Regions from separate parts of the Pseudomonas sp. GW822-FHT01E03 genome, predicted to be linked through region 2. Evidence: predicted binding sites of a transcription regulator. Region 2 holds the regulator's gene; the other holds the start of a gene.

Region 1 (15,299 bases), on a different contig from region 2:
TCACATCGCCGTCGAGAGCGCTGTACCAATCGATCTGGTTCCCGAGTTCATCGCTTTGAGGGATGGCCAGATGATCGACCAACTCGGGGTTCTTGCGGCGAATGGCTTCGCGCAATTGCAGGGCTGCTCGGTAGACCGGTTGACCTGTTTCGCCGAGGGCAGTGAATGACCCGCTCTTACCGCTGCGTAATAGTGCCCCGCGCATTCAAACTCCATACGATCCGTTGCGCAAAAATGACAGACAAATGTGTCTGTACTTGCTCCTGCATTTAGCGGGCGACATTAGTGTCATAATGATATCGCCGTCAATCTGCCGGAGGTTCAAACCTTATGAGACTAACGTAAGCGTGCGGAGGTTGCATAAGGTCAAATTTAATTAGCTTGGGAAGGCTCGGGCGTAAGCTTTTTTATGCTTGCTGAATCGTTTCATCAGCGCTATAAAAAATGCACAACTCCAAGAAAGGCTTTCCCCATGTCCCCGCTCAAACTCTTCGTTGCCCTCAGCGCGCTGTCCGCTGCCTCCCACGCCATGGCCTGGGATTACGTCCTGCTCGACACCGACAAAGCCGCCCAGAGCTGGCAGATCACCAGCCAGCAACTCGGGGTGAAAACCGACAAACCCTTCTCCGTGACCCTGCGCACCTTGCACGGCGGTCGGCAGGAGGGCGTCAGCATCGTCGACATCGATAACGGCACGATGAAACTCTCGGTGGTGCCGACTCGCGGCATGAACGTCTTGCAGGCCTCGGTCGGCAATGTGCGCATGGGCTGGGATTCGCCGGTCAAGGAAGTGGTCAACCCGTCCTTCATCGAACTCAATGGTCGCGGTGGCTTGGGCTGGCTGGAAGGTTTCAATGAGCTGGTCACCCGCTGCGGCTACGAATGGGTCGGCCATCCCGGCATGGACAACGGTGAACTGCTGACCCTGCACGGCCGCGCCGCCAACATTCCGGCCAACAAAGTCACCCTGCACATCGATGAAAAACCGCCATACGCCATCAGCCTGCGTGGCGAGCTGAAAGAGCAGGCGTTCAAGAAAGTCGACTTCTCCGTGGCGACCGAATTGGTCACCGAACCCGGCAGCGTAACGTTCGCCCTCAACGACACCCTGACCAACAACGGTGACTATCCGAAGGAATACCAGGCGCTGTATCACAGCAACTTCAGCACGCCGTTCCTGGAACAGGGCGCCCGCTTCGCCGCGCCGGTGAAACAGGTCTCACCGTTCAACGACAAAGCCAAAGGCGATCTGCCCGACTGGCAAACCTACCGCGCACCGACCAAGGACTACGACGAGACGGTTTATAACGTGGTGCCGTATGCCGATGCCAAGGGCGATACGTTGACCGTGTTACATAACAAGGCCGGCAGCCTGGGGGTTTCGGTCGGCTTCAATACTCAAACACTGCCCGTGTTCTCCCTGTGGAAAAACACCGATACCCAGGGGCAGGGCTATGTCACGGGGCTGGAACCGGGGACGAGTTTTTCCTACAACCGCCGGTATCAGCGCCCATTGAACCTGGTGCCGACGATTGGGCCGAAGGAACACAAGCAGTTCCGCATCAGCTACAGCTTGTTGGCGGATAAGGCAGCTGTGGATAAGGCCTTGAAGCAGGTGAGCGAGATTCAGGGTGGGCGGGAGACTGAGGTGCGGCAGACGCCGTTGGTTGACCTCAACAAGGGGTGATGCTGACTAGAGTGTTGTCGGCCGATATTGCAGCGCCTCGGCCAAATGTTCACGGGTGATGCCATCGACTTGCTCAAGGTCCGCCAAGGTGCGAGCAACCTTGAGCAGTCGATGGGCCGCTCGCAGCGACAAGGTTAGCCTTTCACACGCCGTTTCCAGCCAGGTTTCGTCAACTGTGGATAACTTGCAGTGTCTGCGCAGGCCCGGCAAATCGAGGAATGCATTGGCGCAGCCTTGGCGCTTTTGTTGCCGTTCTCGTGCATCGGCAACCAACTCGGCGGCGGTGGCAGTATCGTCGCCGGGTTTCAACGCAGGATTCAGCGCCGTGGCTTCGCGAGCAACCGTAAGGTGCAGATCGATACGATCCAGCAGCGGCCCCGACAATTTGTTGCGATAGCGCTGAACCATGTCCGGCGTACAGGAGCAACGGCCGCTCGGTTCGCCAAGATATCCACAGGGGCAGGGATTCATCGCTGCGACCAGTTGAAAGCGCGCCGGGAAGCGTACGCGGTCCTTGGCACGGGAGATCACGATGTGGCCGGATTCCAGTGGCTCCCGGAGCACCTCCAAAACCTTGCGATCAAACTCCGGTAGTTCGTCCAGAAACAGGACGCCGTGGTGGGCGAGGGTGATTTCACCGGGCTGCGGTTTCGAGCCGCCCCCCACCAGCGCGGGGCCGGACGCCGAGTGATGCGGTTGGCGAAACGGCCGCTGCGGCCAATGGCTCAACGGCGAGCAACTGACGACCGACTGAATCGCCGCCACTTCCAGCGCTTCATTTTCGGCCAGCGGCGGCAGCAATCCCGGCAAGCGGCTCGCCAACAGGGTTTTCCCCGTTCCCGGCGGCCCGCTGAACAACAGGTTGTGAGCACCAGCGGCAGCGATCAGTAGCGCACGCTTGGCCGCGAGTTGCCCCTGCACTTCATTCAAGTCGGGGTAGGGTTTGCTGGCGTAGAGCAGGCCATTGGAGACATAAGGCTCAATCGGTGTATGCCCATTGAAATGCGCAACGGCCTCAAGCAGATGATCCACCGCAATTACTTTCAGTCCCGAGGCCAGGCACGCCTCTTCAGCGTTAGCTCGCGGCACCATCAACCAGCGCCCGGCCTTGCGCGCTGCCAGCGCCGCTGGCAAAACCCCACGAACCGCCCGCACGGCACCTGATAACGCCAACTCCCCAAGGCATTCCGCATCATCGAGCGTCAACGTAGGCACCTGCACACTGGCCGAGAGAATCCCCAGGGCAATCGCCAGATCGAACCGCCCTCCATCCTTGGGTAAATCCGCCGGCGCCAGATTCAACGTGATCCGCCGCGCCGGAAATTGCAGCCCCGAATTGATGATCGCGCTGCGCACCCGGTCCTTGCTTTCCTTTACCGCCGCCTCGGGCAGGCCGACCATCGTCAGCGACGGCAAACCATTGGCCAGGTGGACTTCAACGGTGACAGCGGGCGCATCCACGCCAATCTGGGCGCGGCTGTGGACGATGGAGAGGGACATGGTCGTTCCTTGAGATGACGGGAGCCGCTTCCTGCGGGTTTTTGAAGGGTAGTCGTGGAGTCCGGTCGGAGAGGAGGGAAACTTTCGCAGAATGTTGCTGAAAGCCACGCTATGTAACAGCAGCCAAACGCTGGGTTCGACTGCGCAGCTGTCGTAAAACCTACTGACAAAGCCAGCCTGACACACCCCCTGCGCATTTATTTCGCGTGTAAATCAAGCAACTTATGTTGAGGTGGCTTGTTTTGAAGAAGTTGTGTCGTCAAACAAACTATTATCGCCATCCAGGATTTTGCCGGCGAAGCTCTCGGCATCCATCTTCTTTTTACCTTCTGCGACATTCGTAAAATAGTTGAAGTCTAAATCTATCCAGTGCTTAAGTTTGGCTTCGTAGTTGTTTGGATACTGTGCTTGCTGAACTGGGGGCAAGCCCTTGTAATGGTCAAGGACACTTTTGGAGAAGTTTGTGAGTTTTCCAGTGTTGTTGTATTCAAACTCTGCTTCGGCCACCACTTTCTGTCGCCATGCAAATTCTTGTTTGGCTGACTCTTTCAGTGCTGCCCGTCTTTCATTGATGGTAAAGGTGCCGCTGTCATCGTAAGTAATTAAGGCAAGCTGATCCATGGGCATCCCCGAAAACGGATTTTTGCCGAGTCCGTTTGTATACTGTGTCGCACTTTTGGCGCGCGCTAGTAATGTGGCATTATCTGTGTCAGGAACTTCAGAGTCGTATGTTGATTTATTGGCAGTATAATTAGCACTCACTAACTCGTTGAATGTGTTATTAGCCATCGAGCTCAGTTCCGTTCTAGTTAGGCGTGCATCCCGGGCCTGTGCGCGTACTGAGGCTTCGCTCAATTGGCTCGCTAGGGTGGAAACGGTACTACTATCTCGTGCGTTGCCAAGTGGGCCTTGGGGTGTGCTTTGGTTGACGCCTGGGTTTTTGCCGGGAGTCGCTGTCAATTTTTTTGTTCCAGCGAGCGCTTGGCCGCTGTTAGCTGCAAAATTGTTTAGTGAATTAACCATTCTTTTCTGCTCCCTGTTCGATGACTAAAATATGATGCATCGCCTAATAAATGTTGATGCTTTATCAAGATCTTACAAGCCCATTAAATATCGCTACATGCTTTATTTCATGGTGAGTACTACTGACCATGCATAGGTGGACGGATTTGTATTAGTTACTTTGATGGTGCAGGTGGCCCCACCACTAGGCGTGGCCGTATTATTCCACTTTGGAATTTTACTCGCGCCAAAGCCAGGAGTAGTCACAAATGTAGCTAAATAAATACATTTCTTGTTACCAATTTGATATCGCAAATTAGCATGATTGTAATCAGGTGATATCTGGCTTTGTATGACGTACGTATCTGAGTCATTTGCAATCACGGACGCTTGTGGAGTAGGTGATGCGTTTGCTTTCGTTATAGCTTCGTTGTTTGTTATGGGGGTATACGTAGCAGTCTGTGTTCCAAGGTTCTTGAATGTGACTGTAACGGACGGCCCAGCGGCCGCTGAACTTATGTGGAATGCAGTCAATGCGAAAACGGCAATTAAAGACTTGGATATTTTCATGGGTGTTGCTCCTTGTGGTGTTGGTAACAGTATTCCATTTAAAAAGTTGTGCTCATCACAAACTATTATCTAAGCCATGTAATATGGGCTTAAACTTTTTCGAGCGGATTTGCGAACCGGAGCCTGCGGAAATACCGGCAGGCCCGAAGGTCTCCCATGCACGGCCATAATTCGAGAAAGGAATAAATCTCTGGTTCGAACGTCGTCACGGTGCGTCGGGTGCTGTTCGAGTCGTCAAACCCATTGCTGGCTAATCAGTTGGGAGTGAGCTTAGGAACCGGAGCTTTGCGGCGCAATCGGAAGGGGAGTGAGATCTTCGTAGGAAGTTGCCGGGATTCTTGCGGGCTTGAAGAGCGCAGGTTGCGGCAATTCCTACAGGTGAGTCTGAAGGTCGTGGCGACCATTTCGCGAGCAGGCTCGCTCCCACAGTGGATTGGGTTCCACAGTGAGCATTTGCGGTGTTATTCGGTTGGTGGGTTCAGTTTCGCTTCCAGCTCGGCGACTTTCGCTTCGAGGCTTTCGAGGCGGGCGCGGGTGCGTGCCAGTACGACCATCTGGCTATCGAACTCTTCCCGACTCACCAGATCCAGTTTACTGAAGCCGCTCTGCAGCAACATTTTGAACTGGCTTTCGATTTCGGCTTTCGGCAGAGGCGTGTCGCCGCTGAAAAGGCGAGAGGCGGTGCCGGTGAGGGCGTCGAGGAAGTCTTTTGGCGCGAGCATGGGCAATGTCCTGGAAACAATGACGGGCAGTGTATCACGCAGTGTCTATAGTCATTTGCGCGGGCAAGGGATGCACGATTTTCGCGCATTGGGACAGGCGGCGTTGCACCGTTGTTGTGCGTAACGTGCGGGGTCTTGTCGCGAAGTATCCACCATCCACCTGTAATGGCTTGAAAACAGTCGGTTTTGTGGAGATGGCAAGCTTTCTGCTTAGATGCTGGTGACCCATGCACTGATGCAGTCGCTGTGACGAATGCAGTGCGCCAAACGGAACGCGGGGGAGTGTTTCGTGAGGAGCGGTTAGCTGGCGTCGAACGGGCAGGTAAGGCCGACGATGCGTTACAAAGCCAGGCACTGCGCTTAGACTTGAGACGGGTTTGTTTTCCTGGGGCAAGTCCACCAAATTCGGGAGAGAGTTTTCATGAAGCTAGTCACTGCCATCATCAAGCCGTTCAAGCTGGACGACGTACGCGAGTCGCTGTCCGAGATCGGCGTGCAGGGCATTACCGTCACTGAAGTCAAAGGCTTTGGTCGGCAGAAGGGTCACACCGAGCTGTATCGCGGCGCGGAATACGTGGTCGATTTCCTGCCCAAGGTGAAGATCGACGTCGCCATCGACGACAAGGATCTGGACCGGGTAATCGAGGCCATCACCAAGGCTGCCAACACCGGCAAGATCGGTGACGGCAAGATCTTCGTGGTCAATCTGGAACAGGCGATTCGCATCCGTACCGGCGAAACCGATACCGACGCGATCTAAGCCGCCACAAACCCAACGCCCCAGGAGAAAACAATATGACTCTGCGTAAATTCGCAGGGCTAGGAGCCCTGTTGTCCATCGTAATGCCCAGCCTTGCTCTGGCGGCAGACGAAGTGGCGGCCCCAGTCCTCAACTCCGGCGACACCGCCTGGATGTTGACCTCGACAGCTCTCGTGCTGTTCATGACCATTCCCGGCCTCGCGCTGTTCTACGGCGGCATGGTTCGGTCGAAAAACATTCTTTCCGTGATGATGCAGTGCTTCGCCATTACCGGTCTGATCAGCGTCCTGTGGGTCATTTATGGCTACAGCATCGCGTTCGACACCACGGGCATGGAGCAGGGCGTCGTCAACTTCAACTCGTTCTTCGGCGGCATGGGCAAGGCGTTCCTTGCGGGTGTCACGCCAGCGAGCCTGACCGGCCCGGCAGCGCTGTTCCCCGAGGCGGTGTTCATCACCTTCCAGATGACCTTCGCGATCATCACCCCGGCGCTGATCGTCGGTGCGTTCGCCGAGCGGATGAAGTTCTCCGCGATGCTGATTTTCATGGGCATCTGGTTCACCCTGGTGTATGCGCCGATTGCGCACATGGTCTGGTCCGGCAACGGTGGCCTGATGTGGGACTGGGGCGTGCTCGATTTCGCTGGCGGCACCGTGGTGCACATCAACGCCGGTGTAGCAGGCCTGGTTGCTTGCCTGGTGCTGGGCAAGCGCAAGGGTTTCCCGACCACGCCGATGGCGCCGCACAACCTCGGTTACACCCTGATGGGCGCGGCCATGCTGTGGGTTGGCTGGTTCGGTTTCAACGCCGGTTCCGCCGCTGCGGCCAACGGCACCGCCGGCATGGCGATGCTGGTGACGCAAATCGCTACCGCTGCTGCTGCACTGGGCTGGATGTTTGCCGAGTGGCTCACCCACGGCAAGCCTAGCGCACTGGGCATCGCTTCGGGCGTGGTTGCCGGTCTGGTGGCAATCACCCCGGCTGCCGGCACCGTTGGCCCGATGGGCGCGTTGGTAATTGGTCTGGCGGCTGGCGTGGTGTGCTTCTTCTGCGCTACCACCCTCAAGCGCAAGCTCGGCTATGACGATTCCCTGGATGCCTTCGGCGTGCACGGTATCGGCGGTATCCTCGGCGCAATCCTGACCGGTGTGTTCGCTGCTCCGTCCCTGGGTGGCTTCGGCACCGTGACCGACATCGCCGCACAAGTGTGGATTCAGTGCAAAGGCGTGGGCTTCACGGTGATCTACACCGCGATCGCTACATACATCATCCTCAAGGTGCTGGATGCGGTCATGGGCCTGCGTATCAACGAAGAAGAAGAAGCGGTCGGCATCGATCTGGCGCTTCACAACGAACGCGGCTACAACTTGTAAGCAAGCGCGTAAAAAACTGCCCGGCTTGCCGGGCATTTTTTTGTCTGGAATTTGTCGTTGAAGGCTGAGCTGAAAGGTTTTTTCCTACAGCTTTTATGATGTTTACGTCGGGTGTTTTTGTGCAGCCAAAGGCTTACAGGATTGAAGGAATATTAGGGCCTTTGTTTTTTCACAGAGCGCGCTAGAATGCGCCCCGAACGTGCGGAGAACTGTATGTGGCAACAGACTCTGATTACCTTGCGGGCGAGGCCCCGGGGCTTTCATCTGGTAACGGACGAGTTACTCGCCGGCCTGCCTGAACTCAAGGCGTGTCGGGTCGGTCTGTTGCACTTGTGGCTGCAGCATACCTCGGCGTCGTTGACCATCAACGAGAACGCCGATCCGGCGGTACGTCGCGACTTCGAACGATTTTTCAATCGTCTGATCCCACAAGGAACAGACGGCTATGAGCATAACGACGAAGGCCTGGACGACCTCCCGGCGCACTTCAAGGCCAGCGTGCTTGGCTGTCAGCTCAGTTTGCCGATTGCGGCAGGCCGGTTGGCGTTGGGGACCTGGCAAGGCGTTTATCTGGGCGAGCACCGTGATCATGGCGGTGCCCGTAAAGTCCTCGCCACCGTGCACGGTGAAGGGGCATAACCGCTGGTCAGCAGCGGCTGTTGATTTTTTTCCGGCAGCCTTCGACAGAGGGCAAAGCTGGGCTATAACTAATCTGCTTTTCGCAAGTCATGAGGTAGAACATGAGCGACGATGATCTGGAAAACGACGACCTCGAAGTAGGCGACGACGACGAAACCGAAGAAGGTCTGGAAGCAGCGGCGGAAGACGTCGCTGAAGACGACGGTGGTGATGCGCCGGTTCCGACCGCCAAAGGCAAGGCCAAGGCAGCGGTATCGGTCGATGAGCTGCCGAGTGTCGAAGCCAAGAACAAGGAACGCGATGCTCTCGCGCGGGCCATGGAGGAGTTTTTGGCCAAGGGTGGCAAGGTGCAGGAAGTGGAGGCCAATGTGGTCGCCGATCCGCCCAAGAAGCCGGACAACAAGTACGGCAGCCGGCCTATTTGAGCCTGCTACCCGCTTACTGAAAAAGCCCGCCGTCGCTGCGGGCTTTTTCATGCCTGAAACAAAAACATGAAACCTGTGGTGATCCCTGTGGGAGCGAGCTTGCTCGCGATGGCGGAGTGTCAGGCAACATTTATTTTGAATGTTAAGCCCTCATCGCGAGCAAGCTCGCTCCCACGGTTTTTTTGTCAGTTCGATACCGAATTCCACCGCGCCAGCAATGCCGGCAAATCGCTCAGGCTGCGAATCTCCGCATCCGGCAACCGTTCGGCTTCCCAGGCCTTGCCCGCCGGGTTGAACCAGATCGCCCGCATTCCCGCCTGCTGCGCACCGGCAATGTCATCACCTGGATGATCGCCAATGTGCACCGCCGATTCAGCGGTCGCGCCACCGCGTTGCAAGGCCTCCTGGAACAATCGCGCATCGGGTTTGGCAATGCCGATGTCTTCGGCGCAAAGCGCAAACTTGAAGTAATCCGCCAGGCCCAGCCGACGCACATCGGCATTGCCATTGGTGACCACGCCGAGGGCGTAATGATTGGCGAGGATTTCCAGGGTCGGTTCGACCTCCGGAAACACTTCGATCTGATGCCGGGCATGCAGGAATACTTCAAAACTCTTGTCCGCCAGGTCCGAGGCTTCGTCATGCCCATAACCGGACTCTTCCAGTGCGTGGAACAGCACTCGCCGACGCAGGGCGCTGATGCGGTGCTTGAGGCTGGGCTCGTTGCTCAATACGCGCTCACGAATGGCCCACAAATGTTCCACCGGCACTGCCCCCAGGTTGGGCGCGTGCTCGGTCAGCCATTCACGCAAAACGGCTTCGGCGCTGACGATCACCGGGGCGGTGTCCCACAGGGTGTCGTCGAGGTCGAAGGTGATCAACTGAATACTCATGAATCGTCGCCTTTCATGCGTTTGGCCCGTGGGTGGGCGCTGTCGTAGACGGCTGCCAGATGCTGGAAGTCCAGGTGGGTGTAGATCTGTGTGGTCTTGATGTCCGAGTGCCCGAGCAGTTCCTGCACCGCGCGCAGGTCCTGGGACGATTCCAGCAAATGGCTGGCGAAGGAGTGTCGCAACATGTGCGGATGCAGGTTCTGCCCCAGTTCGCGCTCGCCGGCAGCCTTGACCCGCACCTGGATCGCCCGGGGGCCGAGGCGGCGGCCTTGCTGGCTGACGAACACCGCATCGTCCGTCGGGTTGGCCATGGCTCGCAATGGCAGCCACTGCTCCAGCGCTTCGCGGGCCTTTTTTCCTACAGGCAGCAGGCGGGTCTTGCTGCCTTTGCCGAGCACCTGGACCATGCCGTCAGCCAGATCGAGCTGATCGAGATTGAGCCCCGTCAGCTCCGAAAGCCGCAAGCCGGAGGAATAGAACAGCTCGAGAATCGCTTGGTCCCGACGTGCCAGAAAGTCATCCTCGACCCCGCCTTCCAGCAGTTGCAGGGCGCGGTCGGTGTCGAGGGTTTTCGGCAGGCGGCGTTCGCCTTTGGGCGGTGCGAGGCCATTGGCCGGATCGTGGTCGCACAGGCCTTCGCGGTTCAGGTAGTGATAGAGCCCGCGAACGGCTGACAGTAATCGCGCCAGGCTGCGGGACGATTGGCCTTGGGCGTGCAGACGGGCAACCAGGCTACGCAGGCGCTGGATGTCCAGCGCCGTCCAGCTGCCGATATTCTGTTTGACGCACCAGCCCAGCACTTTATCGAGGTCGCGGCGGTAAGCCGACAGTGTGTGCGGCGACACCTGCCGCTCACTGCGCAGGTGTTCGCAGTAAGCGTCCAGTTGTCGTTCCATGTTCAGCGTACCGAGCGCAGGGAATTGTTGACCCGTGGCAGCACGCGACCCATGACTTCAGCGATGTAACTCAGGAACAAGGTGCCCACCGAGCTTTTGTAGTGCTGCGGATCACGGCTGGCGATGGCCAGGATGCCGTGGATGCCCTGGTGGCTGATGGCGACAACCGCGGTGGAGCCGATCTGCTTGCGCTGTTCTTCGCCGAACAGGAAGTCCAGTTCATGCTCGCGCAGGCTGCCGCTGACGCTTTTGTCTTCCGAGAGCAAACCGCCGATGGCCACTTGAGCTTCGGCGTGGGTGACCCAGCGGCCCACCGGCATGGCGTTGTCGCCGAGCAGGATGAGGCTGACGAAGGGCACCTGGAATTCCTGGCGCAGGCTGTCATCGACGCACATCACCACGTCTTCCAGGCTGGCAGCATCCATCAATGCCAGGATCAGGCGACGGGTCTTTTCGAACAGGCGGTCGTTGTCCCGGGCCACGTCCATCAAATGCGACAGGCGATGACGCAGTTCAATGTTGCGGTCGCGCAGGATGGTCATCTGACGCTCGACCAGCGACACGGTATCGCCGCGCCGATGGGGGATACGCAGGGACGGGAGCAGTTCTTCGTGCTCGACGAAGAAGTCCGGATGAGCCTCCAGGTACGCGGCTACAGCCGCCGCCTCGAGGCTTTCGGACGGTGATTCGTCAGCTTGTCGTGCGGGTACCTGAGGCTTGTCGGTCATGGATTTCGCTCACTCAAAGACGCACTTGTCCTTCATATACGCGCACTGCCGGGCCGGTCATCATCACCGGTTGGCCAGGGCCTGCCCATTCGATGGACAAGCGCCCGCCAGGCAGGTCGATCAATAGCGGCGAATCCATCCACCCCTGGCTGATCGCGGCCACTGCGGCGGCACAGGCGCCGGTTCCGCAAGCCTGGGTTTCCCCGGCTCCACGTTCCCAGACGCGCAATTGCGCGCGGCTCCGGTCGATGACCTGGAGAAAACCGACATTGACCCGTGCCGGGAAGCGCGGGTGATGTTCGATTTTCGGGCCCAGCTCATGCACCGGCGCGTTGTTGATATCGCTGACCCGCAGCACGGCATGGGGGTTGCCCATGGACACGGCGGCCAGATCGACCGGGGTGCCGTCGACGTCGACCTGATAACTCTTGGCCTGCTCCGGCGCCTGGAACGGAATATCCGCTGGCACCAGGCGCGGGGCGCCCATGTTGACGCTGATCTGCCCGTCGTTACGCACGTCCAGCTCAATGATGCCGCTTTTGGTCTCGACGCGAATCACACGTTTTGCAGTCAGGCGCTTGTCGAGCACGAAACGGGCGAAGCAGCGCGCACCGTTGCCGCACTGTTCCACTTCGGAACCGTCGGAGTTGAAGATCCGATAGCGGAAATCCACGTCCGGGTTGCTCGGCGCTTCAACGATCAGCAACTGGTCGAAACCGATGCCGGTGTGCCGGTCGCCCCATTGCTTGGCATGCTTGGGCAGAATGTGCGCGTGCTGGCTGACCAGGTCGAGGACCATGAAATCATTGCCCAGGCCGTGCATCTTGGTAAAACGCAGCAGCATGGTTTTACTCCGGCAGCAGGCTTTCGCCAGCATACAACTCGGCTACCGTTTCACGGCGACGCACTTCAAATGCCTGATCACCGTCCACCAACACTTCTGCGGCACGGCCGCGGGTGTTGTAGTTGGAACTCATGACAAACCCGTAGGCACCGGCCGAATGCACGGCCAGCAGGTCGCCTTCCTCCAGCGCCAGCTGACGATCCTTGGCCAGGAAGTCGCCGGTCTCGCAGATCGGGCCGACGATGTCGTAGGCGCGGGCAGCGGAGGTGCGCGGGTTCACGGCAGTGACGTCCATCCAGGCCTGATACAGCGCCGGGCGGATCAGGTCGTTCATGGCGGCGTCGACGATGGCGAAGTCTTTGTGTTCGGTGTGCTTGAGGTACTCGACCTGAGTCAGCAGCACGCCGGCGTTGGCGACGATGAAGCGGCCCGGCTCGAACACCAGCGCCAAGTCACGACCGTCGAGACGTTCGCGCACGGCCTTGATGTAGTCGGCAGCCAGTGGCGGCTCCTCGTCCTTGTATCGTACGCCCAGGCCACCACCGAGATCGATGTGGCGCAGGTAGATGCCGCAATCGCCAAGGCGATCGACCAGGCCCAGCAGGCGGTCGAGAGCGTCGATGAACGGCGGCAGGGTGGTCAGTTGCGAGCCGATGTGGCAATCGACGCCGACCACTTCCAGGTTCGGCAGCTGCGCGGCACGCACGTACACGTCTTCGGCGTCGGCGATGGCGATGCCGAACTTGTTCTCTTTGAGACCGGTGGAAATGTACGGGTGGGTGCCGGCATCGACGTCCGGGTTCACGCGCAGCGAAATCGGCGCGCGAACGCCCAGTTCGGCGGCGACCACCTGCAGGCGTTCCAGCTCGTCGGTGGATTCGACGTTGAAGCAGTGCACGCCGACTTCCAGGGCGCGACGCATGTCGTCACGGGTCTTGCCTACGCCGGAGAACACAATCTTGTCGGCGCTGCCGCCAGCGGCCAGTACGCGTTCCAGCTCGCCACGGGAGACGATGTCGAAACCGGCGCCAAGACGCGCCAGGACATTCAGGACGCCCAGGTTGGAGTTGGCCTTGACCGCGTAGCACACCAGGTGCGGTGTGCCGACCAGCGCATCGGCGTAAGCCAGGTATTGGGCTTCGATGTGTGCGCGCGAGTAAACGTAGGTGGGTGTACCAAAGCGCTCGGCGATGGCAGACAGGGCAACACCTTCCGCGAACAGTTCACCGTCACGGTAGTTAAAAGCGTCCATGAGGTTCCCTTATTATTGGTAGACGTCGTGCTTGTGTGCTTTGGAGGCAGGCTGCTGCTGCGACGACTTGGCTTGCTCCACAGGGTCCTGGTCTTCATCGGGCAGGTACAGCGGGCCTTTTTGACCGCAGGCCGACACAAGGCAGGCAACCGCGAGGAGCGCAGCAAGGGAAGAGATCAGGCGCTTCATGGCGAAATCCTTGAAAATGCATTAATTGCGCCGGAGTATACCGGCCACCCGGCAGCTTGCCTATGCAACGGACCGCCCGTCCGGCGGGGCTCGGCCCGATGCCGGTCGGTATCATGCAATCCCACAGGTCGTTATCCTTTGCAATCGACGGAGCTCGGTCGTATCTTGCGGCGCTTGAGCCTGATCAGACACTTTTTGAGGTTGCCGTAATGAGTTTGTCCGAAGCGCGTTTCCATGACCTGGTCGATGCCACCCAGCAATCCCTGGAGGACATCTTTGACGAGAGCGACCTGGATATCGACCTCGAAAGCTCGGCCGGTGTGCTGACGGTCAAGTTCGAGAACGGCAGCCAGTTGATCTTCAGTCGCCAGGAGCCGCTGCGCCAGCTGTGGCTGGCAGCGGTATCCGGTGGTTTCCACTTCGACTACGACGAAGAAAGCGAGCGCTGGATGTGCGACAAGAGCGAAGAGCAGTTGGGTGAAATGCTTGAGCGTATCGTCCAGCAGCAGGCCGGTGTCGAACTCGATTTCGAAGGCCTGTGAGATCGTGACCCAGCCTGCGCCTGTCCGTGCGCCCAAACCGCTCTACAGCAATGTCAGCCCGGCGGTACCGTCGCCCTGCAGCGGTGTGTGCCGGCTGGACGAGCAGAAAGTGTGTCTGGGCTGCTTCCGCCATGTCGAAGATATTCGTGAGTGGCGCTCGGCTGATGACGAGCGTAGGCGGGTGATTTGTGCGCAGGCTGCCCACCGCAAAGCTTCAGTCTAGTGAGTCATTGTGGCGAGGGGGCTTGCCCCCGTTGGGTCGCGTAGCGGCCCCAAGTTTTTACGGCTGCTGCGCAGCCGAACGGGGGCAAGCCCCCTCGCCACAGGAGTTCTCTACAAGTCCATAGCGTCGGTTTGGCCATGACTTGTATATTTTTTGAGCTGTGATAGTGTCCAGAAACGCCTCAACCCATCGAGGCTTGTGAAAACCCCGCCTTTTTCTGGCGGGGTTTTGCTTTTTTCGTGCAGAAGAAAGGAGTCTGCCCAGATCATGACCTCACCTTCCATCACCCTTACCCGTCTGGACGTCCAGCGTCTGGAGCGTCTGATCGACAGCCTGGACGACACGCTGCCGGGCGTTATTGCGCTGCAAACCGAACTGGATCGCGCCGATACCGTGGTCGGCCACGATGAAGTGCCGGCGGATGTCGTGACCATGAATTCCCGAGTGCATTGCCGCGAAGAAGGCAGTGGCAAGGACTACCACCTGACCCTGGTGTACCCCAAGGATGCGAATGCCGACGAAGGCAAGGTCTCGATCCTGGCGCCGGTGGGCAGTGCGCTGCTCGGCCTGAAGGTTGGCCAGCACATCGATTGGCCGGCTCCGGGCGGCAAGACCCTGAAGCTGACCTTGCTGGAAGTCGAATCGCAGCCGGCCAATGGCGGCGCGTTCCCGGAGTGACTTCCCCTCAGACTTGATCGAGCGCCTCGTTCAATGCGTGCTCCAGGTCGGCTTTGTAGCGCAGGTACAGATGGGTGGAACTCTGACCTTCACCGAGCAGACCTGACAGGTCGAGGTCGGTGATGTAGCAGCGGTAGCGTTCGGTTTCCCGGCGCTGCCCGACGATTTCCCGGGCGACCACGCGGAACAACTGGTCGCCATGTTCCAGCTCGGAAAATTCCCGTTGATTGCAATACAGCGTCACCTGCACCTGACCCGGTGCGGCTTTGCCGACGATCGCCTGCACGTCGTAGAACTGCTTGTTCACTGGCGTCTGCGGCACCGGCCGGGCTTCGATGCGGCGTGCGCGGCCAGGGCCTGACGGCAGCAACTGGCA
Region 2 (15,299 bases):
GCGAGATCGAACTGCAAGCCTTGCAGCCGGGTTCTTCGATCATGCCGGGCAAGGTCAACCCGGTCATTCCAGAGGCCACCGCGATGGTCGCGGCTCAGGTCATCGGCAACGACAGTGTTATCACCATCGCCGGTCAGTCGGGCAATTTCGAACTGAACGTGATGCTGCCGATCATCGCCCAGAACCTGCTGAGCAGTATCGAGTTGCTGGCCAATTCCAGTCGTCTGCTGGCAGACAAGGCCATCGCCAGCTTCAAGGTCAACGAGGGCCGGATCAAGGAAGCACTGTCACGCAACCCGATTCTGGTTACCGCGCTCAACCCGATCATCGGTTACCAGAAGGCTGCCGAGATTGCCAAGAAGGCCTATCAGCAAGGTCGGCCGGTGATTGACGTCGCGCTGGAACACACCGACCTGACGCGCAGCCAACTGGAAGAATTGCTCAACCCGGAAAAACTCACTGCGGGCGGCGTCTAAGCCCCGTTACCGCTTTGGAGGCGCACCATGGAGCACTGGAAACGCACGATCGAAAGAGCCAATCGCTTTTTCATGCTGGGTGAACTGGTCGATGCCCGCGAGGCGTACCTGCAGGCATTGGCTCTGGCCCAGGTGCTGTTCGAGCGCTGGGCGGATGCCGACGAAGCGGTAGCGGCCTGCGTGATTTCCCATCACAACCTGGCGGACCTGCACTTGCGTCTGAATCAGCCGGAGGAGAGCGCCGAATACTTGTGTGCCATCCACCAACGGCTCTTGCAGACCATGCAGGACCCACGGCTACCTCAAACATTGCGAGAAGCCGCGTTGCGCCAGAGCAGCAAGACCTACGTCGAGCTGCTGAATTTCATCAGTGAGCACGGCGAGTATCCGCGTACCCATCGGCTGCTGCACATCGATGCCGCTTCGCCTGCGCCTCATCATCAAGGAGTCCATTGAACATGGCTTTTACCTTGCCTGCCTTGCCGTACGCCTACGACGCCCTGGAGCCGCACATCGATGCGCAGACCATGGAGATCCACTACACCAAGCATCACCAGACCTACATCAATAACCTGAACGCGGCTGTTGAAGGCACCGAGTATGCCGAGTGGCCCGTGGAGAAGCTGGTGTCCGCCGTTCAGCAACTGCCGGAAAAACTACGGACGGCGGTGATCAACCAAGGTGGCGGCCACGCCAATCATTCGTTGTTCTGGGAAGTCATGGCGCCCGACGGTGGTGGCGAGCCCGAAGGCGTGCTGGCCAAGGCCATCGATGAACAACTGGGCGGTCTCGACAGCTTCAAGGAAGCCTTTACCAAGGCCGCGTTGACCCGCTTCGGCAGCGGCTGGGCCTGGCTGAGCGTGACCCCGCAAAAGACCTTGGTAGTGGAAAGCAGCGGTAACCAGGACAGCCCGTTGATGAGCGGCAATACCCCGATTCTGGGTCTCGACGTCTGGGAGCACGCCTATTACCTGCGTTATCAGAACCGTCGTCCGGAATACATCAGCGCGTTCTACCGCGTGATCAATTGGCCGCAAGTCGCTGCGCGCTATCAGGCCGCACTGGTTTAAGTCTTCCATAAAAACAATCCAAGGCTGGACTATGGGCACTGAAACACTGGCGATCGGAAATGGACGGATGTTTCGTTACGCGTTTGGATCGCTGTTACTGCTGGCGGGAATGAGCCTTTTGGTTGCCCATGGGCTGGCATGGCTCGACCTTGAGCCGAAGTTGCTGCGCGCACTGCAGGGCGGTGCGATCTGCGCCTTGGGTACCGCGTTGGGCGCGGTGCCGGTGTTGGTGATTCGGCGGATGCCGCAGAGGCTCAGCGACACTTTGCTTGGCTTTGGCGCTGGCGTGATGCTGGCTGCGACGGCATTTTCGCTGATCGTTCCGGGCATCTCTGCCGCCGAAGGGCTTGGACTGTCACCTTGGGCGTCCAGTGGGTTGATCAGCTTCGGCATTATGCTCGGCGCCTTCCTGTTGTTCCTGGTGGATCGGAAGGTCTCTGGCGCCAGCCCGGACATGCTGGTCGGCACGCTGGAACGACCGGTCATTGCTCCGCGGATCTGGCTGTTCGTATTTGCCATCATCGCCCACAACATCCCGGAAGGCATGGCGGTAGGTGTTTCGGCCGGTGGCGCAATGCCTGACGCCGACAGCCTCGCCATGGGCATTGCCTTGCAGGATGTACCGGAAGGGTTGGTCATCGCTTTGGTGCTGGCCGGGGCAGGGATGTCCCGGGGCAAGGCGTTCCTGATCGGTGCGGCGTCAGGTTTGGTAGAACCGGTGTTCGCACTGCTATGCGCGTGGCTGGTAAGCCTGGCCGAACTGCTGCTGCCTTTGGGATTGGCGCTGGCGGCGGGGGCGATGCTGCTGGTGGTGACCCACGAAGTCATTCCCGAGTCGCGCCGCAATGGTCATGACAAGCTTGCCAGCCTCGGGCTGCTGATGGGGTTTTGTTTGATGATGGTGATGGATACGGCCCTCGCTTGATTTGTGCTGAGGGGCTTTTGTGGTTGTATTACTCGCCTTCGTCGAAGAAGTTGTTGATCAACGCCACCAGCGCATCCAGCGCTTCCTGTTCCTGCTCGCCTTCTGTGCTCAAGTGGATCGTGGTGCCTTTGCCGGCGGCCAGCATCATCATCGCCATGATACTTTTGCCATCGACCATGGACTGTGGTGTACGTCCGGCCCTGATCTGGCACGGGAACTGACCTGCTACCCCAACGAATTTTGCAGAAGCGCGAGCGTGCAGACCCAGTTTATTGATGATTTCGATTTCCAGAGCAGGCATCGCGATGTGAATCCTTTAGCTGAGGTCGCGGTGGCGGACCTGGACGTTCTTCAGGGATTGTTGCAGCGTTTGCCCCAGACGCTCGGTCAGGTAGACGGAACGGTGATGTCCGCCAGTGCAGCCAATGGCAATGGTGACGTAGGCGCGGTTGCTGGCGGCAAAGCGAGGCAGCCACTTTAGCAGGTATGTGGAAATGTCCTGGAACATCTCTTCGACATCCGGCTGGGCCGCCAGGTATTCGGCAACCGGTTGATCGAGCCCGGACTGTTCGCGCAACTCCGGTTTCCAGTAAGGGTTGGGCAGGCAGCGCACATCGAACACCAGGTCGGCGTCCACCGGCATGCCGCGCTTGAAGCCGAAGGATTCCACCAGGAACGCAGTCCCCGGCTCCGGCTGATTCAACAGACGCAGTTTGATGGCATCGCGCAGTTGATAGAGGTTCAGGCTGGTGGTGTTGATCTTGAGATCGGCGAGGTCGGCAATCGGCCCGAGCAGGACGCTCTCGACGCTGATGGCTTCGGCCAGCGAGCGGTTGGCGTTGGTCAGGGGGTGACGTCGGCGGGTTTCCGAGAAACGCTTGAGCAGGGTTTCTTCGTCGGCGTCCAGGTACAGCACATCGCACTGGATGTGGCGGGCACGGACTTCCTCGAGCAGGTCGGGGAAGCGTGACAGGTGGCTGGGAAGGTTGCGCGCGTCAATGGAAACGGCGACCAGCGGCTGCAACATCTCGGTATGAACCAGGGCGCGTTCGGCCAGCTCCGGCAGCAGACCGGCTGGCAGGTTGTCGATGCAGTAGTAGCCGCTGTCCTCAAGAACGTCGAGGGCGGTACTTTTACCTGAGCCGGAACGGCCACTGACGATGATCAAGCGCATGATTACTGACCGTTTTGCTCGTCAAGGACAACCTGATACAGGGCTTCGTTGCTTGCAGCACTACGCAGCTTTTCGCGAACTTCCTTGCGGTCGAGCATGCTGGCGATCTGTCGCAGCAGCTCAAGGTGCGCATCGGTGGCGGCTTCCGGGACCAACAGCACGAACAGCAGGTCAACCGGCGCGCCGTCGATGGCGTCGAAATCGATAGGGGCGTCCAGGTGCATCAATGCACTGATGGGCGAAACACAGCCCTTGAGACGGCAATGTGGAATAGCGATGCCATTGCCAAACCCGGTGGAGCCGAGTTTTTCACGGGCGATCAGCGCCTCGAAGACATCTTGCATCTCCAGGGCCGGCACTTCGCGGGCGATAAGATTGGCAATTTGTTCGAGGGCTTTCTTTTTACTGCCTCCCGGCACGTTCACCAAGGAACGGCCGGGGGTCAGGATACTTTCAAGTCGGATCATGGGTTGGGAGTGTTAACGACCGGTTGCGCCCTGGAGGAGGCTCTGGGTCTTTTCCTTATGCTTTTTGAGTTGTTTATCCAGCTTGTCGGTGAGTGCGTCGATCGCGGCATACATATCGGTATGTTCCGCGTTGGCGACCACTTCATTCCCGGGAATATGCAGCGTGGCTTCGATTTTCTGCTTCAGTTTTTCGACGGTCATCGTGACCTGCACATTAGTGATCTTGTCGAAATGTCGCTCCAATCGTTCGAGTTTTTCGCCGATGTAGGTGCGAAGAGGTTCGGTCACTTCCAGTTGGTGTCCACTGATGTTGACTTGCATACAGCTTCTCCTTCGTTGCCAGTGCATAAAGCGGCAGATCAGATGATCTACCACTGGAACGCTGTGGTGTGGCCCTACATCAACCGCTTGCGTTCGCTCGAAGGCGCGATCCCGAGGGATTCGCGGTACTTGGCGACGGTGCGGCGAGCCACCTGAATGCCTTGTGCCTCCAGTAAACCAGCGATCTTGCTGTCACTCAACGGCTTTTTCTGATTTTCCGCTGCAACCAGTTTTTTGATGATCGCCCGGATCGCCGTGGACGAGCATTCGCCGCCTTCGGAGGTGCTTACGTGACTGGAAAAAAAGTACTTCAGTTCATAAATGCCCCGGGGGGTGTGCATGAACTTCTGGGTGGTCACCCGTGAAATCGTCGATTCATGCATGCCGACCGCTTCGGCGATGTCATGCAGGACCAGCGGCTTCATGGCTTCGTCGCCGTACTCCAGAAAGCCGCGCTGATGCTCGACGATCTGGGTGGCAACCTTCATCAGGGTTTCATTGCGGCTTTGCAGGCTCTTGATGAACCAGCGGGCCTCCTGCAACTGATTGCGCATGAAGGTATTGTCGGCGCTGGTGTCGGCGCGGCGCACGAAACCGGCGTACTGGGCATTGACCCGCAGCCGTGGCACCGACTCCTGATTGAGCTCCACCAGCCAGCGCTCGTTGTCCTTGCGCACGATGACGTCAGGAACGACGTACTCGGCTTCGGTGGACTCGATCTGCGAGCCCGGGCGCGGGTTGAGGCTCTGGACTAGCTCGATGACCTGGCGCAGCTCATCTTCCTTGAGCTTCATGCGACGCATCAACTGGCTGTAGTCGCGGCTGCCAAGCAGGTCGATGTAATCGGTGACCAGGCGCTTGGCCTCGGCCAGCCAAGGGGTCTTGGCAGGCAGCTGGCGCAATTGCAGCAGCAGGCATTCGCCCAGGTTGCGGGCGCCGATGCCGGCGGGCTCGAATTGCTGGATGCGGTGCAGGACGGCTTCGATTTCGTCCAGTTCGATGTCCAGTTCCGGGTCGAACGCTTCGAGGATTTCCTCGAGGGTTTCGTCCAGGTAGCCCTGATTGTTGATGCAGTCGATCAGGGTTACGGCGATCAGGCGATCGGTGTCGGACATCGGGGCCAGGTTCAGTTGCCACAGCAAGTGGCTCTGCAGGCTTTCGCCGGCCGAGGTGCGGGTGGTGAAGTCCCACTCGTCATCATCATTGCTGGGCAGGCTGCTGGCGCTGGTCTGGTAAACGTCTTCCCACGCGGTGTCGACGGGGAGTTCGTTGGGGATACGCTCGTTCCAGTCACCCTCATCGAGGTTATCAACCGTCGGGGCGCTCTCCTGGTAGGAGGGCTCCTGGATGTCGGTGTTGGGCTTTTGTTCGGCGTTGTCGGCCAGGGGGTCGGAATTGTCGAAGTCGTCGCCTTCTTCCTGGCGTTCGAGCATCGGATTGGACTCCAGGGCCTCCTGGATTTCCTGTTGCAGGTCCAGGGTCGACAATTGGAGCAGGCGGATGGCCTGTTGCAGCTGCGGTGTCATCGTCAGCTGCTGGCCCATTCTCAAGACTAGCGATGGTTTCATGGCAGGGGCTTAACACCTTATTCGCCGGCGCACATGCGCCATCCACTACAGGGCGCCGGGGCGCCAAACTTAAGCAAATTATATGCCTGAAACTAAAGGGTTTGCCTAGAGCGCTGTAACAATAAAAAACTATAAAGCTGTGTTGCAGCGCTGCCCTTGTCGAGGGCTGACCACGCTTGTCGGCACGGAAGCGCTGGTGAGTGGCTGGTCAGGTGCCCGGGCAAGCTGCCTGGGCACGGCTCAGCGCTTACAGGCGGAACTCATGGCCCAGATACACTTCCTTGACCAGGTCGTTGGCCAGGATGGTCTCTGCGTCGCCTTCGGCAATCAGTTGGCCGTCATTGACGATATAGGCGGTTTCACAGATATCCAGGGTTTCACGAACGTTGTGGTCCGTGATCAGCACGCCAATGCCCTTGGCCTTGAGGTGGTGAATGATCTGCTTGATGTCGCCGACCGAAATCGGGTCCACGCCGGCGAAGGGCTCGTCGAGGAGGATGAATTTCGGGTTGGTGGCCAGGGCGCGGGCGATTTCCACGCGACGGCGCTCACCACCGGACAGGCTCATGCCCAGGTTGTCGCGGATGTGGCTGATGTGGAATTCCTGCAGCAGGCTTTCCAGCTCCTTGCGACGACCGGCCTTGTCGAGTTCCTTGCGGGTCTCGAGGATGGCCATGATGTTGTCGGCCACCGACAGTTTGCGGAAGATCGATGCTTCCTGCGGCAAGTAGCCGATACCGGCCTTTGCGCGGCCGTGCATCGGTTGGTGGCTGACGTCCAGGTCATCGATCAGGACACGGCCCTGATCGGCTTGCACCAGGCCGACGATCATGTAGAAGCAGGTGGTCTTGCCAGCGCCGTTCGGGCCAAGCAGGCCGACGATCTGGCCGCTGTCGATGGACAGGCTGACGTCACGCACGACCTGGCGGCTCTTGTAGCTCTTGGCCAGATGCTGAGCTTTCAGAGTTGCCATTACTGGGCCTTTTTCTCGTCGGTTTTCTTCTTCGGCTGGATCACCATGTCGATACGCGGACGCGCCTCGGTGACTTTGCTGCCTGTGGCGCGACCGGCGCTGGCGAGTTTCTTGTCCGTGTCGTAGACAATTTTCTCGCCTTGGGTGACGTTGTTGTCCTTGTCGACAACTTTGGCCTTGTCGATCAGTACGACGCGATTTTGCGAAGCGTGATACTGGATCGTCACGCCCCAACCCTGGACAGGCTTGGTATCGCCAGCCGTTTGCAATTGCTCGAAGTACGCCAGGTTGCCCACCGAGGTCACTACGTCAATGTCGCCAGCCGGGGTGCGGGTGATGGTAACGGTGTTGCCTGTCACCTTCATCGAGCCTTGGGTGATGATCACGTCACCCTTATAGGTAGCAATACCTTGCTTGTCGTCCAGCTGGGCATCGTCGGCCTGAATACGGATAGGCTGCTGTTGGTCTTCCGGCAGAGCCCAGGCGCTCACGCTTCCCAGTGCTGCGCCCAGACTGAGCAAAATCGGGAGGGTTTTAACGAGCCTCATACTGTCCTCTTACGTTCGATAGCAGGTGTATCCTGCTTTCTTTCAAATACGCTTTCATTCCCTTGCCAGTCGATACACCGCCAGCGCCGTCGATTCTAACGTCTTGCTCGGTCTGCGCATATTGCTGCTGCGGGAACACGGTCATGCGGGTGCTGGTGATCAGGGTTCTACGGTTTTTCTCGTCGAAGCGCGTGATGCGCACGTCATCGATCAGTTCGACCTGTGTGCCATCAGGGTTGACCTCGCCGCGCAGGCTCTGGACGTGCCACGGGAATTCAGTGCCGCGGAACACATTCAGGTCGGGGTTGGTCAGCAATGTCACCTCGGTCGCTTTCACGTGCTCGACCTTGTCGGACACCAGATCATATTGCAGCTTGCCGTCGGGCAGGTACTGCACGCTGTGGGCGTTGATGGCGTAATAGTCGATCGCGCTTTCATCGACCGGCGTTACCGGCTTGTCGAGGAAGCGTTCCGGGCTGATGTTCCAGTAGCCAACCGCAGCGAATATCGCCGCGATGCAACTGAACATCAGGGTGTTGCGAAACTTTTTGCTCAGCATAGTGGGCTCACAGGTACGCCGCATTGGCCGCGTCGAGGCGGTCCTGGGCGCGCAGGATCAATTCGCAGAATTCGCGAGCGGCACCTTCGCCGCCACGGGCGAGGGTGATGCCGTGGGCGTGTTCACGCACGAAGCTGGCGGCATTGGCCACCGCCATGCCCAGGCCGACGCGGCGAATCACCGGCAGGTCCGGCAGGTCGTCGCCGAGGTAGGCCACCTGTTCATAGCTCAGGTTGAGTTGGGCCAGCAGTTCGTCGAGTACCACCAGTTTATCCTCGCGACCCTGATAGAGGTGCGGGATACCGAGGTTTTTGGCCCGCCGCTCGACCACCGGGGTCTTGCGGCCACTGATGATGGCGGTCTGCACGCCGGCGGCCATCAGCATCTTGATGCCCTGGCCGTCGAGGGTGTTGAACGTCTTGAACTCGCTGCCGTCTTCGAGGAAGTACAGGCGCCCATCGGTCAGCACGCCATCGACATCGAACACCGCCAGCTTGATCTGTTTGCCGCGTTGCAGCAGGTCCGCACTCATTACATTACTCCTGCACGCAGCAAGTCGTGCATGTTCAAGGCGCCAACCGGGCGGTCTTCACTGTCGACTACGACCAGCGCGTTGATTTTATGGTCTTCCATGATTTTCAGCGCTTCGGCGGCGAGCATCTCGGCGCGGGCAGTCTTGCCGTGTGCTGTCATGACCTGTTCGATGGTAGCGCTATGGATGTCGATGCTACGGTCCAGCGTGCGACGCAAGTCACCGTCAGTAAAGATCCCGGCCAGCTTTCCGTCGGCTTCCAGGATCACGGTCATGCCCAGGCCTTTGCGGGTCATTTCCATTAGTGCGTCCTTCAGCAGGGTGCCGCGCTGTACTTGCGGTAACTCTTGCCCGGCGTGCATTACATTTTCCACTTTCAGCAGCAGGCGTCGGCCCAGGGCGCCGCCGGGATGGGAAAAGGCGAAGTCTTCCGCGGTAAAGCCACGGGCTTCCAGCAGCGCGACTGCCAAGGCATCGCCCATGACCAGGGCGGCGGTGGTCGACGAGGTGGGGGCCAGGTTCAACGGACAGGCTTCGTGCTCGACGTGAACATTCAGGTTGACCTCGGCGGCCTTGGCTAGCGGCGAGTCAGGCTTGCCGGTCACGCTGATCAACTGAATGCCCAGGCGCTTGATCAGTGGCAGCAGGGTCACGATTTCATTGGTGGAGCCGGAATTCGAGAGCGCCAGAATGATGTCGTCGCGGGTAATCATGCCCATGTCACCGTGGCTGGCTTCAGCCGGGTGCACAAAAAACGCCGTGGTGCCGGTGCTGGCCAAGGTCGCGGCAATCTTGTTGCCGATGTGTCCCGACTTGCCCATGCCGACCACGACTACGCGGCCTTTGCTGGCCAGAATCATCTCGCAAGCGCGTACGAAATCTGCGTCGATATGGGGTAGCAGGCCTTGCACGGCTTCTACCTCGAGGCGGATGGTGCGTTGTGCAGATTGAATCAGGTCGCTGGATTGGCTCATGTCAGAAATCGTATAGCCTGATGAAAAGGCGGCGATTATAACGGTTATGATCGAATCCCTCACGCTAGTTCGTCGCGCATTGCCATCCTTGTTGCCGGAAACCCTCTAAACGGGGCCTTCAACCTGTCGTGCAGTTGAACATGACCTGGCTTTGGCCTTGGGCGCGCAGCCGTTGCAGTGATATAGTTCGCCGCCAGTTCGGCCTGCCCGGGAGGTATGTGCTTTTGTCAGAAAGCCAGGCGTCCGAGTGAGAGGCTGCATCGCAAGGAGTTTAGATGAGTGCCGATAACGCCTACGCGGTCGAGCTGAAGGGACTGTCCTTCAAGCGCGGTGCGCGCAGCATTTTCAATAATGTCGATATCCGTATCCCGCGCGGCAAGGTCACCGGCATCATGGGGCCTTCCGGGTGTGGCAAGACCACGCTCTTGCGTCTGATGGGCGCCCAGTTGCGGCCCACCAAGGGCGAAGTCTGGGTCAACGGTCAGAACCTGCCAAAACTGTCGCGCAGCGACCTGTTCGACGCGCGCAAGCACATGGGCGTGCTGTTTCAGAGCGGCGCACTGTTTACCGACCTCGATGTCTTCGAGAACGTCGCTTTTCCGTTGCGTGTTCATACACAACTGCCGGATGAAATGATCCGCGACATTGTCCTGCTCAAATTGCAGGCCGTGGGCTTGCGCGGTGCTATCGAACTGATGCCCGACGAGCTTTCCGGCGGCATGAAACGCCGTGTTGCGCTGGCCCGGGCGATTGCGCTCGACCCGCAGATCCTCATGTACGACGAGCCCTTTGTCGGCCAGGACCCCATCGCAATGGGCGTTCTGGTGCGCCTCATCCGGTTGCTCAACGATGCGCTGGGCATCACCAGCATCGTGGTATCCCACGACCTGGCCGAGACCGCGAGCATTGCCGACTACATTTATGTGGTGGGCGATGGTCAGGTGTTGGGGCAGGGGACGCCTGACGAGTTGATGAATTCGGATGAACCGCGCATTCGTCAGTTCATGACCGGCGAACCCGATGGCCCGGTTCCGTACCACTTTCCAGCGACGGATTACCGCGCAGATCTTCTGGGGAAGCGCTGATGCGCAGAATTTCATTGATGGAGCGCGTTCGCCGCTTCGGCCAGGCCGGCATCGATGTGCTGGCGGTGTTCGGGCGTTCGAGCCTGTTCCTGTTCCATGCCTTGCTCGGCCGGGGCGGTATCGGTGGCGGCTTCGGGCTGCTGGTCAAGCAGTTGCATTCGGTGGGCGTGATGTCCCTGGTGATCATCGTGGTCTCCGGGGTGTTCATCGGCATGGTGCTGGCGCTGCAGGGCTTCAACATTCTTTCCAGCTATGGTTCGGAGCAGGCTGTCGGGCAGATGGTGGCGCTGACGCTGCTGCGTGAACTGGGGCCGGTGGTGACCGCCTTGCTGTTCGCCGGGCGCGCAGGTTCGGCGTTGACTGCCGAAATCGGCAACATGAAGTCCACCGAGCAGTTGTCCAGCCTGGAAATGATCGGGGTCGACCCGCTCAAGTACATCATCGCGCCACGCCTGTGGGCCGGTTTCATTTCCCTGCCGGTGCTGGCGATGATTTTCAGCGTGGTGGGTATCTGGGGCGGCTCGTGGGTAGCGGTCGACTGGCTGGGGGTCTATGAGGGCTCCTACTGGTCGAACATGCAGAACAGCGTGACGTTCGCCGACGATGTGCTCAACGGGATCATCAAAAGTATCGTCTTTGCCTTTGTCGTGACCTGGATCGCCGTATTCCAAGGCTATGACTGCGAACCCACTTCCGAGGGGATCAGTCGTGCCACTACCAAGACCGTTGTATATGCCTCGTTGGCAGTACTCGGCCTGGACTTTATTCTGACCGCCTTGATGTTTGGAGATTTCTGATGCAAAACCGCACCCTGGAAATCGGTGTCGGCCTTTTCTTGCTGGCTGGCATCCTGGCTTTGCTCTTGTTGGCGTTGCGGGTCAGTGGCCTGTCCCCGACTCCGAGCACCGACACGTATAAACTTTACGCCTACTTCGACAATATCGCCGGTTTGACGGTCAGAGCAAAGGTGACCATGGCCGGTGTGACCATCGGTAAGGTCACGGCCATCGATCTGGATCGCGACAGTTTCACCGGTCGGGTGACCATGCAGCTGGAAAAACGCATCGATAATCTGCCGGCGGACTCCACTGCATCTATCCTGACTGCTGGCCTGTTGGGCGAGAAGTACATCGGTATCAGCGTGGGCGGGGAAGACACCCTGCTCAAGGATGGTGGAACCATCCATGACACGCAGTCATCGCTGGTGCTCGAAGACCTGATCGGTAAATTCCTGCTCAATACCGTTAGCAAAGAAGCTAAATGAGGAACTGTTAAATGATCTCTATCTTGCGACGTGGCCTGTTGGTAATGCTCGCGGTGTTTCCGTTGGTGTCCCACGCCGTAGCGGCGACTTCGGCGCACGATCTGGTGCAGGACACAACCAACCGTATGCTCGCGGACCTGGCGGCAAACAAAGAGAAGTACAAGCAGGATCCGCAAGACTTTTATGCGGCGCTGAACACCATCGTCGGGCCGGTCGTGGATGCCGAGGGTATTTCCAAGAGCATCATGACGGTCAAGTACTCGCGTAAAGCTACGCCTGCACAGATGAAGACCTTCGAAGAAAACTTCAAGAAGGGTCTGTTCCAGTTCTATGGCAATGCCTTGCTGGAGTACAACAACCAGGGCATCACCGTTGAACCGGCCAAAGACGAGTCGGGCGACCGTACCAGTGTAGGCATGACTGTCAAAGGCAGCAGCGGCGCGATCTATCCAGTGTCCTACACGCTGGAAAAGATCAACGGCGAGTGGAAACTGCGTAACGTCATCATCAATGGCATCAATATCGGCAAGCTGTTCCGCGATCAGTTCGCCGACGCGATGCAGCGCAATGGCAACGACCTGGACAAGACCATCAATGGTTGGGCCGGGGAAGTCGCCAAGGCCAAGGAAGCCACCGACAAGAAACCAGAGCAGTCAGCCCAATGAGTGAGTCGGCAGTCCAGATGGACGAAGCGGGCGAGCTGCGACTCAGTGGCGTGCTGGATTACCGCACCGGCCCTGGCCTGCGCGAGCAGGGCAAGGCGCTGATCAAAGCCAGCAACGCTGCAGCGCTGGTGGTCGATTGCTCGGCGGTAACCAAGTCCAGCAGTGTCGGTTTGTCGTTGCTGCTGTGCTTTATCCGTGATGCGCAGGAGGCCGGCAAGGCCCTGAGCATCCGTGGGATGCCGGAAGACATGCGTGAAATCGCTCAGGTCAGCGAGCTGACCGAGCTGTTGGCGCATCCCTAACCCGCATCTATGAATAAGCCCCCCGTCTGAGTCCTGCTTGGCGGGGTTCGCAGGCGCGGGGCTTTTTTGTATGATGTCCGACCCGCGCGCACAGGGCGCCGATTGAGGTTGAGCATGCAGGCCAACGAAGTTAAGAGCTTTCTTGAAGGAAAGCTGCCCGGAACGAAAGTAGAAGTCGAGGGCGAAGGCTGCAATTTCCAGCTGAACGTGATTAGCGATGAACTGGCGGCGTTGAGCCCGGTCAAGCGTCAGCAGCAGGTCTATGCCCATTTGAACCCATGGATCACCGATGGCAGCATCCATGCGGTCACTATGAAATTTTTCAGCAGCGCGGCCTGGGCCGAGCGCACCTGAGCCCAAGGGCGTCGAGATTCTTATGGATAAATTGATTATTACTGGCGGTGCTCGTCTTGACGGCGAGATCCGCATCTCCGGGGCAAAGAACTCTGCCCTGCCGATCCTGGCGGCTACCCTGCTGTGCGATGGCCCGGTGACTGTGGCCAACCTGCCGCACCTGCACGACATCACCACCATGATCGAGCTGTTCGGGCGCATGGGTATCGAACCTGTGATCGACGAGAAGCTGGCCGTCGAAATCGACCCGCGCACCATCAAGACCCTGGTCGCACCTTACGAACTGGTTAAAACCATGCGTGCGTCGATTCTGGTGCTCGGTCCTATGGTTGCTCGTTTCGGTGAAGCCGAAGTCGCCTTGCCTGGCGGTTGCGCCATCGGTTCGCGTCCGGTTGACCTGCACATCCGTGGCCTGGAAGCCATGGGCGCCGTCATCGACGTCGAAGGCGGCTACATCAAGGCCAAGGCGCCTGAAGGTGGCCTGCGCGGTGCGCACTTCTTCTTCGATACCGTCAGTGTGACCGGTACCGAAAACATCATGATGGCCGCGGCCTTGGCCAAGGGCCGTAGCGTCCTGCAAAACGCCGCTCGCGAGCCTGAAGTGGTCGACCTGGCGAACTTCCTGAACGCCATGGGCGCCAAGGTTTCCGGCGCCGGTACCGATACCATCACCATCGATGGCGTCGAGCGTCTGCACACCACCACTTATAAAGTAATGCCTGACCGCATCGAAACCGGCACCTATCTGGTGGCGGCGGCGGTGACCGGTGGTCGTGTGAAGGTCAAGGATACGGATCCGACCATCCTCGAAGCCGTTCTGGAAAAACTCCGTGAGTCCGGTGCCGAAATCACTTGTGGCGAAGACTGGATCGAGCTGAACATGCACGGTAAGCGTCCGAAAGCCGTCAACGTGCGGACCGCTCCGTACCCGGCGTTCCCGACCGACATGCAGGCGCAGTTCATCTCCCTCAACGCCATTGCCGAAGGCACCGGCGCTGTGATCGAGACGATCTTCGAAAACCGCTTCATGCACGTCTACGAGCTGCACCGCATGGGCGCCAAGATCCAGGTCGAAGGCAACACCGCCATCGTCACCGGCACCGAAAAGCTCAAGGGCGCGCCAGTGATGGCGACCGACCTGCGTGCTTCGGCCAGCCTGGTGATCTCGGCCCTGATCGCCGAAGGCGACACGCTGATCGACCGCATCTACCACATAGACCGTGGCTACGAGTGCATCGAAGAAAAACTGCAGATGCTGGGCGCCAAGATCCGTCGCGTTCCGGGCTAGTCCCTGCTGTATGGGCATAAGGACATGCCCGTTGATTTGTTGAAGTCGAGCCGTTTTCGGCTCGATGTGTGTCCGGCGCCATTTGCGACCGGGCATGAGTACCTTGATAAGGACTGACGTTTCCCATGTTGACCATCGCACTGTCCAAGGGCCGCATCCTTGACGACACCCTGCCGCTTCTGGCTGAAGCGGGCATCGTGCCGACCGAGAATCCGGACAAGAGCCGCAAGCTGATCATTCCCACGACCCAGGAAGATGTACGCCTGCTGATCGTGCGTGCCACCGATGTGCCAACTTACGTCGAGCATGGTGCCGCCGACCTCGGTGTCGCCGGTAAAGATGTGCTGATGGAATACGGCGGCCAGGGCCTGTATGAGCCGCTGGACCTGCAAATTGCCCAGTGCAAGCTGATGACCGCCGGCAAGGTCGGCGCGGTCGAGCCCAAGGGCCGCCTGCGTATCGCCACCAAGTTCGTCAACGTTGCCAAGCGCTACTACGCCGAACAGGGCCGTCAGGTCGACATCATCAAGCTCTACGGTTCGATGGAGCTGGCGCCGCTGATCGGCCTGGCGGACAAGATCATCGACGTGGTCGACACTGGTAACACGCTGCGGGCCAACGGTCTGGAGCCACAGGATTTCATTGCTGCCATCAGCTCCCGGCTGATCGTCAACAAAGCTTCGATGAAGATGCAGCACGCCCGTATCCAGGCGTTGATCGACACCCTGCGCAAGGCAGTGGAGTCTCGACACCG

The links. Region 2 encodes sigma-54, which starts transcription at its own class of promoters, with help from an activator protein. Its sites were predicted from a motif close to ANTGGCATNNANNTTGCTNT; they were not measured.
Region 1: glnK (P-II family nitrogen regulator) is a predicted target of sigma-54. The motif match lies at 5,675-5,694, and genes of this name have one in related genera.

The regions. Positions count from the first base shown of each region.
Region 1 covers NZ_JBXAOQ010000002.1:290,728-306,026, forward strand. The annotation lists gene AC1RP7_RS04525 (SrfA family protein) at 1-205, opposite strand, end outside; gene AC1RP7_RS04530 (aldose 1-epimerase family protein) at 473-1,687, shown strand; gene AC1RP7_RS04535 (YifB family Mg chelatase-like AAA ATPase) at 1,694-3,187, opposite strand; gene AC1RP7_RS04540 (hypothetical protein) at 3,410-4,210, opposite strand; gene AC1RP7_RS04545 (hypothetical protein) at 4,313-4,759, opposite strand; gene AC1RP7_RS04550 (accessory factor UbiK family protein) at 5,221-5,481, opposite strand; gene glnK (P-II family nitrogen regulator) at 5,903-6,241, shown strand; gene AC1RP7_RS04560 (ammonium transporter) at 6,277-7,614, shown strand; gene AC1RP7_RS04565 (secondary thiamine-phosphate synthase enzyme YjbQ) at 7,828-8,253, shown strand; gene sutA (dormancy-specific transcriptional regulator SutA) at 8,355-8,678, shown strand; gene AC1RP7_RS04575 (HAD family hydrolase) at 8,864-9,571, opposite strand; gene xerC (tyrosine recombinase XerC) at 9,568-10,467, opposite strand; gene AC1RP7_RS04585 (DUF484 family protein) at 10,470-11,195, opposite strand; gene dapF (diaminopimelate epimerase) at 11,209-12,039, opposite strand; gene lysA (diaminopimelate decarboxylase) at 12,044-13,291, opposite strand; gene lptM (LPS translocon maturation chaperone LptM) at 13,304-13,480, opposite strand; gene cyaY (iron donor protein CyaY) at 13,690-14,022, shown strand; gene AC1RP7_RS04610 (DUF1289 domain-containing protein) at 14,027-14,245, shown strand; gene rnk (nucleoside diphosphate kinase regulator) at 14,513-14,923, shown strand; gene AC1RP7_RS04620 (class I adenylate cyclase) at 14,931-15,299, opposite strand, start outside.
Region 2 covers NZ_JBXAOQ010000012.1:45,142-60,440, forward strand. The annotation lists gene AC1RP7_RS22725 (class II fumarate hydratase) at 1-476, shown strand, start outside; gene AC1RP7_RS22730 (DUF2753 family protein) at 504-932, shown strand; gene AC1RP7_RS22735 (superoxide dismutase) at 935-1,546, shown strand; gene AC1RP7_RS22740 (ZIP family metal transporter) at 1,578-2,471, shown strand; gene AC1RP7_RS22745 (HPr family phosphocarrier protein) at 2,500-2,772, opposite strand; gene rapZ (RNase adapter RapZ) at 2,788-3,645, opposite strand; gene ptsN (PTS IIA-like nitrogen regulatory protein PtsN) at 3,648-4,112, opposite strand; gene hpf (ribosome hibernation-promoting factor, HPF/YfiA family) at 4,125-4,433, opposite strand; gene AC1RP7_RS22765 (RNA polymerase factor sigma-54) at 4,508-6,001, opposite strand; gene lptB (LPS export ABC transporter ATP-binding protein) at 6,249-6,974, opposite strand; gene lptA (lipopolysaccharide transport periplasmic protein LptA) at 6,974-7,522, opposite strand; gene lptC (LPS export ABC transporter periplasmic protein LptC) at 7,509-8,081, opposite strand; gene AC1RP7_RS22785 (KdsC family phosphatase) at 8,089-8,613, opposite strand; gene AC1RP7_RS22790 (KpsF/GutQ family sugar-phosphate isomerase) at 8,613-9,587, opposite strand; gene AC1RP7_RS22795 (ATP-binding cassette domain-containing protein) at 9,863-10,672, shown strand; gene mlaE (lipid asymmetry maintenance ABC transporter permease subunit MlaE) at 10,672-11,469, shown strand; gene mlaD (outer membrane lipid asymmetry maintenance protein MlaD) at 11,469-11,936, shown strand; gene AC1RP7_RS22810 (MlaC/ttg2D family ABC transporter substrate-binding protein) at 11,948-12,601, shown strand; gene AC1RP7_RS22815 (STAS domain-containing protein) at 12,598-12,903, shown strand; gene AC1RP7_RS22820 (BolA family protein) at 13,018-13,257, shown strand; gene murA (UDP-N-acetylglucosamine 1-carboxyvinyltransferase) at 13,280-14,545, shown strand; gene hisG (ATP phosphoribosyltransferase) at 14,671-15,299, shown strand, end outside.